2 regions of the Streptomyces sp. NPDC085932 genome follow, and region 1 is predicted to be linked to the other one. Evidence: riboswitches for the same ligand, from Rfam matches in the RefSeq annotation. Region 1 holds a riboswitch; the other holds the start of a gene.
What was found. A riboswitch is a leader RNA that binds a small molecule or an ion and turns the genes downstream of it on or off. The one in region 1 is predicted to bind glycine.
Positions count from the first base shown of each region.

Region 2: linked by a shared signal. The riboswitch ahead of gcvP (aminomethyl-transferring glycine dehydrogenase) and the one ahead of gcvT (glycine cleavage system aminomethyltransferase GcvT) in region 1 are both predicted to bind glycine.

Region 1 covers NZ_JBITSJ010000009.1:27,731-34,952, forward strand. Annotated here, with positions in the region: gene glyA (serine hydroxymethyltransferase) at 1-1,151, opposite strand, end outside; gene gcvH (glycine cleavage system protein GcvH) at 1,166-1,543, opposite strand; gene gcvT (glycine cleavage system aminomethyltransferase GcvT) at 1,642-2,763, opposite strand; glycine riboswitch at 2,911-3,010, opposite strand; gene ACIGAQ_RS34965 (AAA family ATPase) at 3,231-3,899, shown strand; gene ACIGAQ_RS34970 (enhanced serine sensitivity protein SseB) at 4,257-5,045, shown strand; gene ACIGAQ_RS34975 (enhanced serine sensitivity protein SseB C-terminal domain-containing protein) at 5,264-6,064, shown strand; gene ACIGAQ_RS34980 (ABC transporter permease) at 6,407-7,222, shown strand, end outside.
Region 2 covers NZ_JBITSJ010000005.1:10,092-17,313, forward strand. Annotated here, with positions in the region: gene ACIGAQ_RS24070 (DNA polymerase IV) at 1-602, shown strand, start outside; gene ACIGAQ_RS24075 (PRC-barrel domain-containing protein) at 557-934, opposite strand; glycine riboswitch at 1,048-1,143, shown strand; gene gcvP (aminomethyl-transferring glycine dehydrogenase) at 1,321-4,206, shown strand; gene ACIGAQ_RS24085 (DUF1707 domain-containing protein) at 4,581-5,144, shown strand; gene ACIGAQ_RS24090 (amino acid transporter) at 5,158-7,134, opposite strand.

The sequences.
Region 1 (7,222 bases):
ACCTCGGCGAAGTCCTCCGCCCGGAACCCGCGGGTGGCCAGGGCCGGGGTGCCGATCCGCAGACCGGACGTCACCATCGGCGGACGCGGGTCGTTCGGGATCGCGTTGCGGTTGACGGTGATGCCGATGCCGTGGAGCCGGTCCTCGGCCTGCTGCCCGTCCAGCTCGGAGTCGCGCAGGTCGACCAGGACCAGGTGCACGTCCGTGCCGCCGGACAGGACGTCCACGCCCACGGCCCGGACGTCGTCCCGCACCAGACGCTCGGCCAGGATGCGGGCACCCTCCAGCGTACGGCGCTGGCGCTCCTTGAAGTCCTCCGAGGCGGCGACCTTGAAGGCGACGGCCTTGGCGGCGACCACGTGCTCCAGCGGACCACCCTGCTGACCGGGGAAGACGGCGGAGTTGATCTTCTTGGCCAGCTCGGCCGTGGAGAGGATCACACCGCCGCGCGGGCCGCCGAGGGTCTTGTGGGTCGTGGTGGTGACCACGTGCGCGTGCGGCACCGGGTTGGGGTGCAGCCCGGCCGCGACGAGCCCGGCGAAGTGGGCCATGTCGACCATCAGGTAGGCGCCGACCTCGTCCGCGATCCGGCGGAACTCGGCGAAGTCCAGCTGCCGGGGGTAGGCGGACCAGCCGGCGACGATCAGCTTCGGCCGTGACTCCTTGGCCAGCCGCTCGACCTCGGCCATGTCGACCCGGCCGTCCTCGCCCACGTGGTAGGCGACGACGTCGTAGAGCTTGCCGGAGAAGTTGATCTTCATGCCGTGGGTCAGGTGACCGCCGTGGGCGAGGTTCAGGCCCATGATGGTGTCGCCCGGCTTGAGCAGCGCGAACATCGCGGCCGCGTTGGCCTGGGCGCCCGAGTGCGGCTGCACGTTGGCGTGCTCGGCGCCGAACAGCTCCTTCACGCGGTCGATCGCGATCTGCTCGACCACGTCGACGTGCTCGCAGCCGCCGTAGTAGCGGCGGCCCGGGTAGCCCTCGGCGTACTTGTTGGTGAGGACCGAGCCCTGCGCCTCCATGACCGCGACCGGGGCGAAGTTCTCCGAGGCGATCATCTCCAGCGTGGACTGCTGGCGGTGCAGCTCGGCGTCGACCGCGGCGGCCACGGCCGGGTCGAGCTCGTGCAGGGGGGTGTTCAGGACGGACATACGGCTACGACTCCTCAGCCGGCGGAGAACGCGGTGTACTCGTCGGCGGAGAGCAGGTCGCCCGGCTCGTCCGTGACCCGCACCTTGAACAGCCAGCCGCCCTCGAAGGGGGCCGAGTTCACCAGCGACGGGTCGTTCACGACGTCCTCGTTGACCTCGGTGACCTCACCGGAGACCGGGGAGTACAGGTCGGACACGGACTTGGTCGACTCCAGCTCGCCGCAGGTCTCGCCCGCGGACACGGTGTCACCGACCTCGGGGAGCTGGACGAAGACCACGTCGCCGAGCGCGTTGGCCGCGTGCTCCGTGATGCCGACCGTCGACACGCCGTCCTCGGCGGCCGACAGCCACTCGTGCTCCTTGCTGTAACGCAGCTGCTGGGGATTGCTCATGGCCTGAATTCTCCTGTACGCGCGGGAGTGCTGGTGAAGGGACCGCTGGTGAGCGGGGTGGAGGTACCCCGGGCGCTCGTGGCGCCCGTGGCCAGTGTCTACTTCTGGCGCTTGTAGAACGGCAGCGCCACGACCTCGTACGGCTCGTGACTGCCCCGGATGTCCACGCCCACTCCGGGCGTGCCGGGCGCGGCGTGCGCGGCGTCGACGTAGGCCATCGCGATCGGCTTGCCCAGGGTGGGGGAGGGGGCGCCGGAGGTGACCTCGCCGATCACCTCGCCGCCCGCGACGACGGCGTACCCGGCGCGCGGAACGCGGCGGCCCTCGGCGACCAGGCCGACCAGCACGCGCGGCGGGTTCTGCTCGGCCCGGGCAGCGGCCTCGCGCAGGGCCTCGCGGCCCACGAAGTCGCCCTCCTTCTCGAACTTCACCACGCGGCCGAGACCGGCGTCGAAGGGCGTCAGGGAGGTGGTCAGCTCGTGCCCGTACAGCGGCATGCCGGCCTCCAGGCGCAGCGTGTCGCGGCAGGACAGGCCGCACGGGACCAGTCCGGCGCCCTCGCCGGCCTTGGTCAGGGCCTGCCACAGCTCCACGGCGTGCTCCGGCTTCACGAACAGCTCGAAGCCGTCCTCGCCGGTGTAGCCGGTGCGGGCGATCAGGGCCGGGACCCCGGCGACGGTGCCGGGCAGGCCGGCGTAGTACTTCAGCCCGTCGAGGTCGGCGTCCGTGAGGGACGCCAGGATGCCGGGGGACTCGGGGCCCTGGACGGCGATCAGCGCGTAGGCGTCCCGGTCGTCGCGCACCTCGGCGTCGAAGCCCTCGGCGCGCTCGGTCAGCGCGTCCAGGACGACCTGGGCGTTGGAGGCGTTGGCGACGACCATGTACTCCGTCTCGCCCAGCCGGTAGACGATCAGGTCGTCGAGGATGCCGCCGTCGGCCCGGCAGATCATGGTGTAGCGGGCGCGGCCCGGCTTCACGCCGCCGATGTTGCCCACCAGGGCGTAGTCGAGGAGGGCGGCGGCCTGCGGGCCGGTGACGGTGATCTCACCCATGTGGGAGAGGTCGAAGAGCCCGGCCTTCGTGCGCACGGCGAGGTGCTCGTCGCGCTCGGAGCCGTAGCGCAGGGGCATGTCCCAGCCGGCGAAGTCGGTCATCGTCGCGCCCAGCGAACGATGCAGGGCATCGAGCGCGGTGTGACGGAGTTCTCCTGTACTGCTCACGGTCGGTCGTCTCCCAGGGCGATGACGGGGCGAGGTCGTTCCTCCCCATCTGTCATCGGAACCTGAGAGGTTCGCCATGACCGCGCCGGTCCATGGCTTGCACCTTGGGTGGGACCGCTGTGACAGCGGCCCGCTTTTCAGATGTGCCTCGCCCGCGCGGTAACGGGGCCTGAGAGATTCAAGGGAGGGACTTGCTCCTTCGGCGCCCCAGCGTCAGCGGTGCTGGGAACTCTCCCGCGCGGATTCAAACGGCCGGTATGCAGTTGGCGCGCACATCATTGCACGCATCCTTCCGGCGCGGCAGGGGGACCTTTCCCAGGGAGTGCACGAGTCCCGCGCCGGACACGGCGACCTGTAGCAGCCCTGTTGCAGGAAGAGTACGGAAATGAGAGGCCTGCGGCATTACCTTCTTTTTACACTCGGCGGGGATGGGACTCCGTACCTGGCCCCAGGGGAGGACGATCACGGTGAACAGGACCAGGGCGTACGCCACGACGACGGGCATCGCGCTGCCCGAGCAGCCGGCTGCCGCGCCCCGGAGGGCCTGCGGCACGGTGCCGGCACCGGTCGTCCGCGATCTGCGCGACCGCCCGGGCCGCGGCCCGCACGCGCTGCTGTTCGGGTCCCGGGACATCGTCGTGGTCACGGGTCTGCCCGGCAGTGGCAAGTCCACGCTGATGCGGCGCACCGTCCCGGGCCGGCGCGTCGACTCCCAGGACACCCGCGACCGCTGGGAACGGCGCATGCCGGGCTTCCTGCCGTACGCGGTCTACCGGCCGCTGGTCCGGCTCGCCCACTACGCCGGGCTGCGCCGGGCGCTGCGCGGCGGCGAGGGGATCGTGGTGCACGACTGCGGCACGCAGGCGTGGGTCCGCCGCTGGCTCGCCCGCGAGGCCCGCCGCCGGGGCGGCACGCTGCACCTGCTGCTCCTCGACGTCACCCCCGAACAGGCCCTGGCGGGCCAGCGCGACCGCGGCCGCGGCGTCTCGCGCTACGCGTTCCTGCGCCACCGCGCGGCCACCACCCGCCTGCTGCGCGCGGTGGAACAGGGCGACCTCCCCTCCGGCTGCGGCTCGGCCGTCCTCGCCGACCGCGCCACGGCGAACGCGCTCCGCCGCATCGGCTTCACAGGGTGACGGGCGGGGCCGGCCACGCGACCGGGGCGGTGATACGGGGCGGGCGGGACGACGGCGGTGAGCCGGGCAGGGCGGCGGCGATCCCGCGGGTCCGGACCGCCGACGGCCCCGGCGGCCGACGGCCCCGCGCAGCGAACGGCGCGACGCCGAGGGCCCTCGACGCGGTCAGCGGACCATTCGGCATGCCGGCCGGGGATCCGGAAGGCGGGCTGCGGGGCGGCGTCGACGCCCGGTCCCTCGGCGCGGACAGCCGACCGGGCCGCGTTCGGGCCGCCGCTCGGCATGATCCGGTCACTCACGGCGCCCGAGCCGTTAGCCTTTTCGCCTCAGCAGTGGTTTCAGGCAGGCGGTAGGCAGATGGACTTCCCGGCGGACTTCTCCGCGGACTTCCCGGCGCAGACGCAGACCCACCCGCACGGTGGCTGGCCCGGCAACGAGCTGGAGGAGGTGCTCTCGGCCGCCCTCGGCGCCGGGCCCGCGGCCGGCGGCCGGATCGTCGAGGTGCTCGGCCGGAGCTTCGTCTGGGTCCCGCTCCCCAGCGGCGGCGGCCCCCACAGCGGCCCGCTCGACCTGCCCGCCGTCGAGATCGACGGCCAGGCGTTCGTGCCGGTGTTCAGCTCGGAGGAGCAGTTCCGCCAGGCCGCCGGCCCGCACATGTCGTACACCATCGCGCCCGCCGTGGAGTTCGCCCGCGGCCTGCCCCCGCACGCGGGGATCGTCGTCAACCCCGGCGGCGTGGTCGGCATACCCCTGCCGCCGCCCGCCGTAGCCGACCTGTGCCGGGCCGGCCGGACGCCGCTGGACGGCCCCGCGAGCGGCGGCCGGGTCCGCCTCTTCGAGCCCGACTGGCAGGACGACCCGGTGGACTTCCTCGCCGCCGCCTCCGCAGAGTTCGAGGCGATCGGCGTCGTCCTCACCGCCCGCCGCTGCCTCGCCGCGATCGAGACCGCCGAGCCCGTGATGTTCGTGGGCGTCGAACTCTCCCAGTGGGAAGGCGACCTGCGGGCCCTGCCCCTGGAGGCCCTGACCCGGGCCGTCACCGCGTCACCGGCCCCCTGGCCGGTCAACCTCGTCCTCCTGGACGTGGCGGAGGACCCGGTGGGCCACTGGATGAAGGACCGGGTCCGGCCCTTCTATCAGCGCTAGGCCACCGTCCCTCCGTCCGCCCGGCCAGGGCAGGAGGGACGGTGCGGACACGGCCTGGGGTCACCGGCCGGGGGCCCGGCTGTGACATCTGCCGCTGCCCCGCGGAGGCGCGACACGCCGCGGAGGGACCCGCACGCGCCCGACGAGGACAAGTCCGGAGTCGGTGGGCGGGCTTAAGCTAGGTCACGGTCGAGGCGTTGTACGAAGGGGCGGTAAAGGTGAGCGCGAGCGGCACGGCCGCGGCCGGACAGGTCGAGCACATGCTGCGCCAGGTCACGCCCGGGCGCTACGACGCCTACGAGGCACTCCTGCGCGCGCTCGCCACCCCGCACAGCGGCCAGATCTGGATGCTCCTGTGGCAGGGCCAGGCCGGCTCCCCGGACGCCCAGTACGGAAACATGGAGGTCGACGGCTACGGCTACGCGCCCTGCGTGACCTCCGCCCAGGAGCTCTCGGCCAGCGGCTGGAACCGCTCGTACGAGGTGGTCGACGGCGTCGACGTGGCCCGCGCCCTGTACCCCGACCACTACGGCCTCTGGCTCAACCCGCACGCCCCGGGCGGCGGCGTCGGCATCCCCTGGCTCGACCTGCGCAGAATCGCCACGGGCCTGGACCGCCAGCCCGCCGGACCCCTGCGGCTGTCCGAACCGGCCATCGAGGTCCCGCAGTTCTACGCCCTGCTCGCGCAGAACGCCCACCGCACCCCGGCCGTCCGTTCGCTGCGCCGCGCCTGGGTGCAGCCCGCGCTGGGCGCGCCGTACCTCGCCATCGGACTGGACGTGTACGACACCTCGCCGCCGGCCGTGGATTCCGTGCGCGCGATGATGCAGCAGTCCCTCGGCGCCGTCCCGGACGGGCTCCCCGTCTCCACCGTCGCGATGTCCGACGCACACGACCCGGTCGCCATGTGGCTGCGGGCCAACGCCCGCCCCTTCTACGACCGTGAGGCCCACGCCACCGCACCCGTCCAGGCCCCCGCGTCCGGCTACGGATACCCGCCCGCCCAGGGCAGGTTCTGAGCCGCCCCGGACCGTTCCCGAGGCCGGTTCCGCACCCCCGCGCAAACGCGAGGACAGCTCAGCTCTCCGCGCGTAGATCGGGGCGATTTGCGCGGGTGTGCCGTAAAATCCACCTAGCTCGCCGCGTCCGACCGCTGTTACCCGTTGTCCGGATAACGGAACCCCCCAGACAGCATCACGTTTACGCATCCTTTCACCGCCAAGTCTGGCAACAGATCGCCAAAGCGTTGAAGACTCCCGGCAAGACACGGGCCGGTCGGTCTCGTGTACGAGACAAACAAAACCGCTACAGCGGCAGCCAGGGGCTAGGCGATCGCCGGCCCGAGAGGGGTCAATCGCACCGTGACCGCACCGATCGAGACCACCGGGGCGGAAGCCGGAGCACAGCCCGAGGCCGTGCTCTCCGGGGTCAAGAAGAGCCAGATCGAAGGGCGCTCGCTCACCCAGATCGCCTGGATGCGCTTCAAGCGGGACAAGGTGGCGATGGCGGGCGGCGTCGTCGTCGTCCTGCTCGTGCTGATGGCGGTGTTCTCCAAGCCGATCCAGTGGGTCTTCGGCCTCGATCCCAACAAGTTCAACCAGGACCTCATCGACCCGGCCCTGCTCGCCCCCAAGGGCGGCTGGGGCGGCATGAGTTGGGACCACCCGCTCGGCGTCGACCCGCAGTACGGCCGCGACATGCTCGCCCGCATCATCGACGGCTCCTGGGTCTCCCTGCTGGTCGCCGGCGGCGCCACGCTGCTGTCGGTGGTCATCGGCACGGTCCTCGGCGTGATCGCCGGCTACTACGGCGGCTGGATCGACAGCGTCATCAGCAGGCTGATGGACACCTTCCTGGCGTTCCCCCTGCTGCTGTTCGCCATCTCCATCTCCGCCTCCGTGCAGGACGGGTTCTTCGGTCTCGACGGCCTGTCCCTGCGCATCTGCGTGCTGATCTTCGTGATCGGCTTCTTCAGCTGGCCGTACATCGGCCGGATCGTGCGGGCGCAGACCATGACCCTGCGCAAGCGGGAGTTCATCGAGGCCGCCACGAGCCTCGGGGCGCGCGGCCCGTACGTCCTGTTCCGGGAGCTCCTCCCGAACCTCGTCGCGCCGATCCTCGTCTACTCGACGCTGATCATCCCGACGAACATTCTGTTCGAGGCCGCGCTGAGCTTC
Region 2 (7,222 bases), on a different contig from region 1:
GGACGATCGTGCTGAAGGTACGGAGGTACGACTTCTCGACCCTCACCCGGTCCGAGACGCTGCGGGGGCCGACGGACGACCCCGCGGTGATCGGGGAGGCGGCGGCCCGGCTGCTGGACTCGGTGGACACCACGGGCGGGGTGCGGCTGCTCGGGGTCGGGGTCAGCGGACTCGCCGACTACACCCAGGAGGACCTGTTCGCACAGGCCGCGGGGGAGCGAGCGGTGGTCGAGGGGCCGGTCGAGGAGCATGCCGCGGCGCAGGCCGAGGAGCAGCCGTCGCTCGCCGAGCGGCGCTGGCCCGCCGGACACGACGTGCGGCACGCCGAGTTCGGGCACGGATGGGTGCAGGGCAGTGGGCTGGGACGGGTCACCGTGCGCTTCGAGACGCCCGGCTCGGAGCCCGGACGGGTGCGGACCTTCCGGGTCGACGACCCCGCGCTGGAGCCGGCGGATCCGCTGCCGCTGGTGTTACGAAGACCCGGCGGATCCGGGGACGGATTCGCCGGTCCCGTGGTTACGCCGCCGGGGGCCGCTTCGTCCGGGGAGTCCGGGCATCAGGTCGTCTGCTCGTCGGAGCCCGCCAGCTTGCCGAACTCGTGATCGGGCAGCGCGGGAGGGGCGGCGATGTCCAGGCCGTAGTGGTGGTAGAGCTGCAGTTCCTGCTCGGGGGAGAGGTGGCGGCCCACGCCGAAGTCGGGGGCGTCCTTGATCAGGGCGCGTTCGAAGGGGACGTGGAGGGCACCCTCGATCAGCTCGCTGGGCTCCAGAGGGACGAATGCGTCCCTGCTGAACAGGCCCGTCCGTATGGCCGCCCACTCGGGCTCGCCAGTGGCGTCGTCGAGGTAGACCTCGTCGATCGTGCCGATCCGGGTTCCGTTGCGGTCGAATGCCTTGCGGCCGATCAGGTTGCGCGGATCGATATCGGTACGCACGGGACCTCCACAGGGTCGCAACTCATCCGTAAGCACTACAAAACGGCACAATCGAGGAGGCGGCCACTCGAAGGTTCGTGCGTTGACCTCGCTGGTACGCTGGCAACGGCTGCTGACCCCGTGCGGGAGAGTCCTCCGGACACCATCGGAGGCGCCGAAGGAGCAAATCCTCCCCGGAATCTCTCAGGCACACGTACCGCACGGACGAGGTCACTCTGGAAAGAAGAGCGGGTGTCGACGGCTTCCGCTCTCACCGACGGTGAAAGCCGGACGCCTTCGGGCGATCCGGTGAAGCTCTCAGGTTGAGATGACAGAGGGGGAGGCCGTCCGGGTACCCGCGCCGTGGTGCCCCTCGAAGGTCGTGTCAGACCAGGAGGCCTCCGTCCATGACCGCCCATCGCATTCCGCTTTCCGAGCTCGAAGAGGCAGTCCCCTTCGAGCAGCGCCACATCGGCCCCGACCACGAGGCCCAGGCCAAGATGCTCGCGCAGGTCGGCTACGGCTCGCTGGACGAGTTGACGGCCGCCGCGGTCCCGGCCGTGATCAAGAGCGCCGAGGCCCTCGACCTGCCGGGCGCCCGCAGCGAGGCCGAGGTGATCGCCGAGCTGCGCTCCCTCGCCGACCGCAACCAGGTCCTCGGCTCCATGATCGGCCTGGGCTACTACGGCACGTTCACGCCGCCGGTCATCCTGCGCAACGTCATGGAGAACCCGGCCTGGTACACGGCCTACACGCCGTACCAGCCGGAGATCTCGCAGGGGCGGCTCGAGGCGCTGCTCAACTTCCAGACCATGGTCGCCGACCTCACCGGACTGCCGACGTCCGGGGCCTCCCTGCTCGACGAGGGCACCGCGGCCGCCGAGGCCATGGCGCTGTCGCGGCGCATGGGCAAGAACAAGAAGGGCCTGTTCCTGGTCGACGCGGACGCGCTGCCGCAGACCATCGCCGTGATCCAGACCCGGGCCGAGCCGACCGGCGTGGAGGTCGTCGTCGCCGACCTGTCCGACGGCATCCCGGCCGAGGTCGCCGAGCGTGAGATCAACGGCGTGCTCATCCAGTACCCGGGCGCCTCCGGAGCCGTACGGGACATCAAGCCGGTCATCGACCGGGCGCACGAGCTCGGGGCGGTCGTCACCGTCGCCGCCGACCTGCTCGCGCTGACACTGCTGAAGTCGCCCGGCGAGCTCGGCGCGGACATCGCCGTCGGCACCACCCAGCGCTTCGGTGTGCCGATGGGCTTCGGCGGTCCGCACGCCGGTTACATGGCGGTTCAGGAGAAGATGGCGCGCAGCCTGCCCGGGCGGCTCGTCGGCGTCTCCGTCGACGCCGACGGGAACAAGGCCTACCGGCTGGCGCTGCAGACGCGTGAGCAGCACATCCGCCGCGAGAAGGCGACCAGCAACATCTGCACCGCGCAGGTGCTGCTGGCCGTGATGGCCGGCATGTACGCCGTCTACCACGGCCCGGAGGGCCTGAAGGGCATCGCGCGGCGCACCCACCGCTACGCCACGGTCCTGGCCGCCGGGCTCGCCAACGGCGGGGTCGAGGTCGTGCACGGCTCCTACTTCGACACCCTGACCGTGCGCGTCGAGGGCCGGGCCGCCGAGGTCGTGGCCGCCGCGCGTGACAACGGCGTCAACCTGCGTCTGGTCGACGCCGACCACGTCTCGATCGCCTGCGACGAGACCACCACCCGCGCCCAGCTGCGGGCCGTGTGGGCCGCCTTCGGCGTCGAGGGTGTCATCGAGGCGCTGGACGCCGCCACGGAGGACGGGCTTTCGGCCGGTCTGCTGCGGACCGACGACTACCTCACGCACCCGGTCTTCCACCAGCACCGCTCCGAGACGGCCATGCTGCGCTACCTGCGCCGGCTGTCCGACCGTGACTACGCGCTCGACCGCGGCATGATCCCGCTGGGCTCCTGCACCATGAAGCTCAACGCGACCACCGAGATGGAGCCGGTCACCTGGCCCGAGTTCGGGCAGCTGCACCCCTTCGCCCCCGCCGAGCAGGCCCAGGGCTACCTCACGCTCATCCACGAGCTGGAGGACCGGCTCGCCGAGGTCACCGGGTACGACAAGGTCTCCCTCCAGCCGAACGCCGGGTCCCAGGGCGAGCTGGCCGGTCTGCTCGCCGTGCGCGGGTACCACCGGGCCAACGGCGACGAGCAGCGGACCGTGTGCCTGATCCCGTCGTCCGCGCACGGCACCAACGCCGCCAGCGCGGTGATGGCGGGCATGAAGGTCGTCGTCGTGAAGACCGCCGAGGACGGCGAGATCGACGTCGAGGACCTGCGGGCGAAGATCGAGCAGCACCGCGACGAGCTGGCCGTGCTGATGATCACCTACCCGTCCACGCACGGCGTGTTCGAGGAGCATGTCGCCGACATCTGCGCGCAGGTGCACGAGGCGGGCGGCCAGGTCTACGTCGACGGCGCCAACCTCAACGCGCTCGTCGGGCTCGCCAAGCCGGGTCACTTCGGTGGCGACGTCTCGCACCTGAACCTGCACAAGACCTTCTGCATCCCGCACGGCGGTGGCGGCCCGGGCGTCGGCCCGGTGGCGGTGCGCGAGCACCTCGCGCCCTACCTGCCGAACCACCCGCTGCAGCCCGAGGCCGGCCCGGAGACGGGCGTCGGGCCCATCTCGGCGGCGCCCTGGGGCTCGGCCGGCATCCTGCCGATCTCGTGGGCGTACGTCCGTCTCATGGGGGGCGAGGGCCTGAAGCGCGCCACGCAGGTGGCGGTGCTGAGCGCCAACTACGTCGCCAAGCGGCTGGAGCCGCACTACCCGGTGCTCTACACGGGTCCCGGCGGGCTCGTCGCGCACGAGTGCATCATCGACCTGCGGCCGCTGACGAAGGCGACCGGTGTGAGCGTCGACGACGTCGCCAAGCGGCTCATCGACTACGGCTTCCACGCGCCGACCATGTCGTTCCCGGTGGCCGGGACGCTGATGATCGAGCCGACCGAGTCGGAGGACCTGGCCGAGCTGGACCGGTTCTGCGACGCGATGATCGCCATTCGCGCGGAGATCGAGAAGGTCGGTTCCGGTGAGTGGCCCGCCGAGGACAACCCGCTGCGCAGCGCCCCGCACACCGCCGGCGCCCTCGCCGGGGAGTGGGAGCACGCCTACAGCCGTGAAGAGGCGGTCTTCCCGGCCGGGGTCTCGGCGGCCGACAAGTACTGGCCGCCGGTACGCCGTATCGACCAGGCCTTCGGTGACCGGAACCTGGTCTGCTCGTGCCCGCCGCTGGACGCGTACGAGGACTGATCCGGTGAGGTGGCTGATGGGGCGAGCCGGCTGATCCGCCGCCGAGTGGACTGATCTGCCCGATCCACCCATGGGAGGGGCTCCGCGCTGCGGGGCCCCTCCTGTCATGCGGTGGCACGGTCATGTGGTGGCGCGGGGTACCCGGGGCGGCCGTGGTCGATGCCCCTTCGCCGGCCTCGCAAGGTCCGCTGGGCGGCCTCTGGCAGCGGGGCCGCGGCCGCCCGCGGCCCGGCGGGTGATCGCCGTGGCCGGGTCTGGCGGGATTGACCTGATCGGGGGATGGCCGAAGACTATGACGCGATATAGCGTTAGTCCTGTCGGGAGTCGCAGAGTGCGGTGGCCGAGGAATCGGGGTGGGTGTGATGGGGGAACTCGTGCGCAGTGTTGGGTCACCCGAGGTGAGGGCCTCGCACGCGGACCGGGACCGGATCGTCGAGGTGCTGCGTGTCGCCGCGGGTGACGGCCGGCTGACGCTGGAAGAGCTCGACGAGCGGCTGGAGGCCGCGCTGTCCGCCCGTACGGTGGGGGAGCTCGCGGTGCTCACCTCGGATCTGCCCGAGACGGCCGGGGGCCCCGGCTTCGAGGAGGTCATGCGGATCGAACAGGTGGGTTCCTCCACCGGGCGCGCCGACGCCTGGGTGGTGCCGCGGCGTCTGGAGATCCGCTCGGCCTGGGGCGAAGTGACGCTCGACTTCACCGACGCGGTGATCACGCACGACAGCCTGGACATCGACCTGGACCTGCGTGCCGGTGCCCTCAAGCTGGTGACCAGGCCCGGCATCGTGGTGGACACGACCGGGCTCGTGACGAACTACTCCGCGATCAAGGAGCGCCGGGTTGCCGAGGCGCCCGACGTGCTGCGCGTGCGGATCACCGGCGAGATCGAGTACGGGCAGATAGTGGTGCGCCCGCGCCGCCGGGGCCTCGGCAGACGCTGAGGCGCGTGCCGGCTCAGCCCACGTGCACCCTGGGGCGCCGTGCCCGGTCCGGTTCCGCCTCGCGCAGGATCTCGCGGGTCACGGGGGCGACCTCGCCCTGGCCGAACAGGAGGAAGCGCAGCAGGTTGGCGAACGGACCCCCTTCGGTCCACTCGAAGTACATGTGCGGGGTGCGGCCGGTCGTGTCGCGGACGTGCAGCAGGAGAGCCGCCAGCGCGTTGGGGACGGAGGACGACTCCAGGGTCAGCACGCGGTAGCGGTCGTGCAGGACCTCGCCGCGTACGGTCAGGCCCGCCTCGAACTCGGACGGATCGGTCACCGTCACCTCCACGAAGACGAAGTCCTCCGCCTCGGGCACGTCGTTGTCGTGCCGGATCTGCTCGATCTTGTCGCGGTACTCGGCGATGTCCCGCCGGTCGGGCTCATTGGCGATGAACCGCATCCGGCGACTGGCCATGTCCCGGACGAAGCGGTCCGCCACGCCGTCGAGCGTCACGCCGGTCACGCGCAGCTCGAAAGCGCGGGCCAGACGTGACAGCAGGGAGACGAGGATGATGCCGGCGATGAAGCACGCGCCGATCTTCACGCCGTCCGGGCGCTCGATCACGTTCACGACGGTCGTGTAGAGGAACACCGCGGCGATGACGGAGAACGCGATGGTCCAGTTGCGCTGTCCGGCCTTGCGGGCGGCGATGGTCACCGCCATGGCGGCGGAGCTGATCAGGACCAGCACACCGGTGGCGTAGGCGCCGCCCTGGGCGTCCACGTCGGCGTCGAAGATCCAGGTGACCAGGAAGCCGATCAAGGTGAAGACGATGACCATCGGGCGGACGGCCCTGGCCCAGTGCGGGGCCATGCCGTACCGGGGGAGGTAGCGCGGCATGAGGTTGAGCAGGCCGGCCATCGCGGAGGCGCCGGCGAACCACAGGATGGCGATCGTGGAGGCGTCGTAGAGGGTTCCGAAGGTGTTGCCCAGGTAGTCGTGTGCCAGGAAGGCCAGGGCGCGGCCGTTGGCCTGGCCACCCGGTTCGAACTCCTTCGCCGGGATCAGGAGGGTGGTGATGAAGCTGGTCGCGATCAGGAAGACGCTCATGATGACAGCGGCCGTGGTGAGCAGCTTCCTGGTGTCGCGGATACGGCCCGCCGGGCGCGCTTCGGTGTCGTCCGGGTCGCCCTTGACGTGCGGCATCACGGCGACGCCCGTCTCGAAGCCGGACAGGCCGAGGGCCAGCTTCGGGAAGACGAGCAGGGCCACGCCGATCATGACGAAGACGTTGCCGTGCTGGGTGGTCAGAGCGCCGGACCAGTCGGTGACCACATGGCCGGCGGTGGCGACGTGGTAGAGGCCGACCACCACCACGACCGCGTTCAGCGCGAGGTAGGTGCCCACCAGGGCGACGGCCACGCCGATCGCCTCCAGGAAGCCCTTGAGGAACACGGCGCCCAGCAGGGCCACGAGGATGAGGGTGATCAGCATCTGACGGTCGTGCAGGACGCCGTTGAGGTGGGGATTCTCCACCAGGTGGGTGGAGGCGTCGGCGGCCGACAGCGTGATGGTGATCAGGAAGTCGGTGGCGGCGAAACCCAGCAGGGTCAGCACGAACAGCTTGCCCTGCCAGAAGGAGAGCAGCCGCTCCAGCATCGCGATCGAGCCCTCGCCGTGCGGGCTCTCCTGGGCGACCCTGCGGTAGACCGGCAGGGCGCCCGCCAGGGTGACGACGACCAGGACGATCGTCGCGATGGGTGACAGCAGCCCGGCCGCCAGGGCGGCGATGCCCGGCTGGTAGCCGAGGGTGGAGAAGTAGTCGACGCCGGTCAGGCACATCACGCGCCACCAGGGCTGCCCCTGATGGGGAGCCTCGGGCGCGGGACCCGGTCCGGTGCGGCCGCCGTTCTTGCCCATGTCGGACAGGCCCTCCAGCATCCAGGCGCGCAGCCGGCTGGGTGGAGGGGGCTCCGTACGGCTCGGCGGCTGCTCGGTGGTGGCCATCGTCGTGCTCCTGATGTGCGGATCAGCTGGTTCCGGCCATCACTGGACGGCCGGATCAGCGTAAGCGGAGCGTGATGCCGTGGCCCGC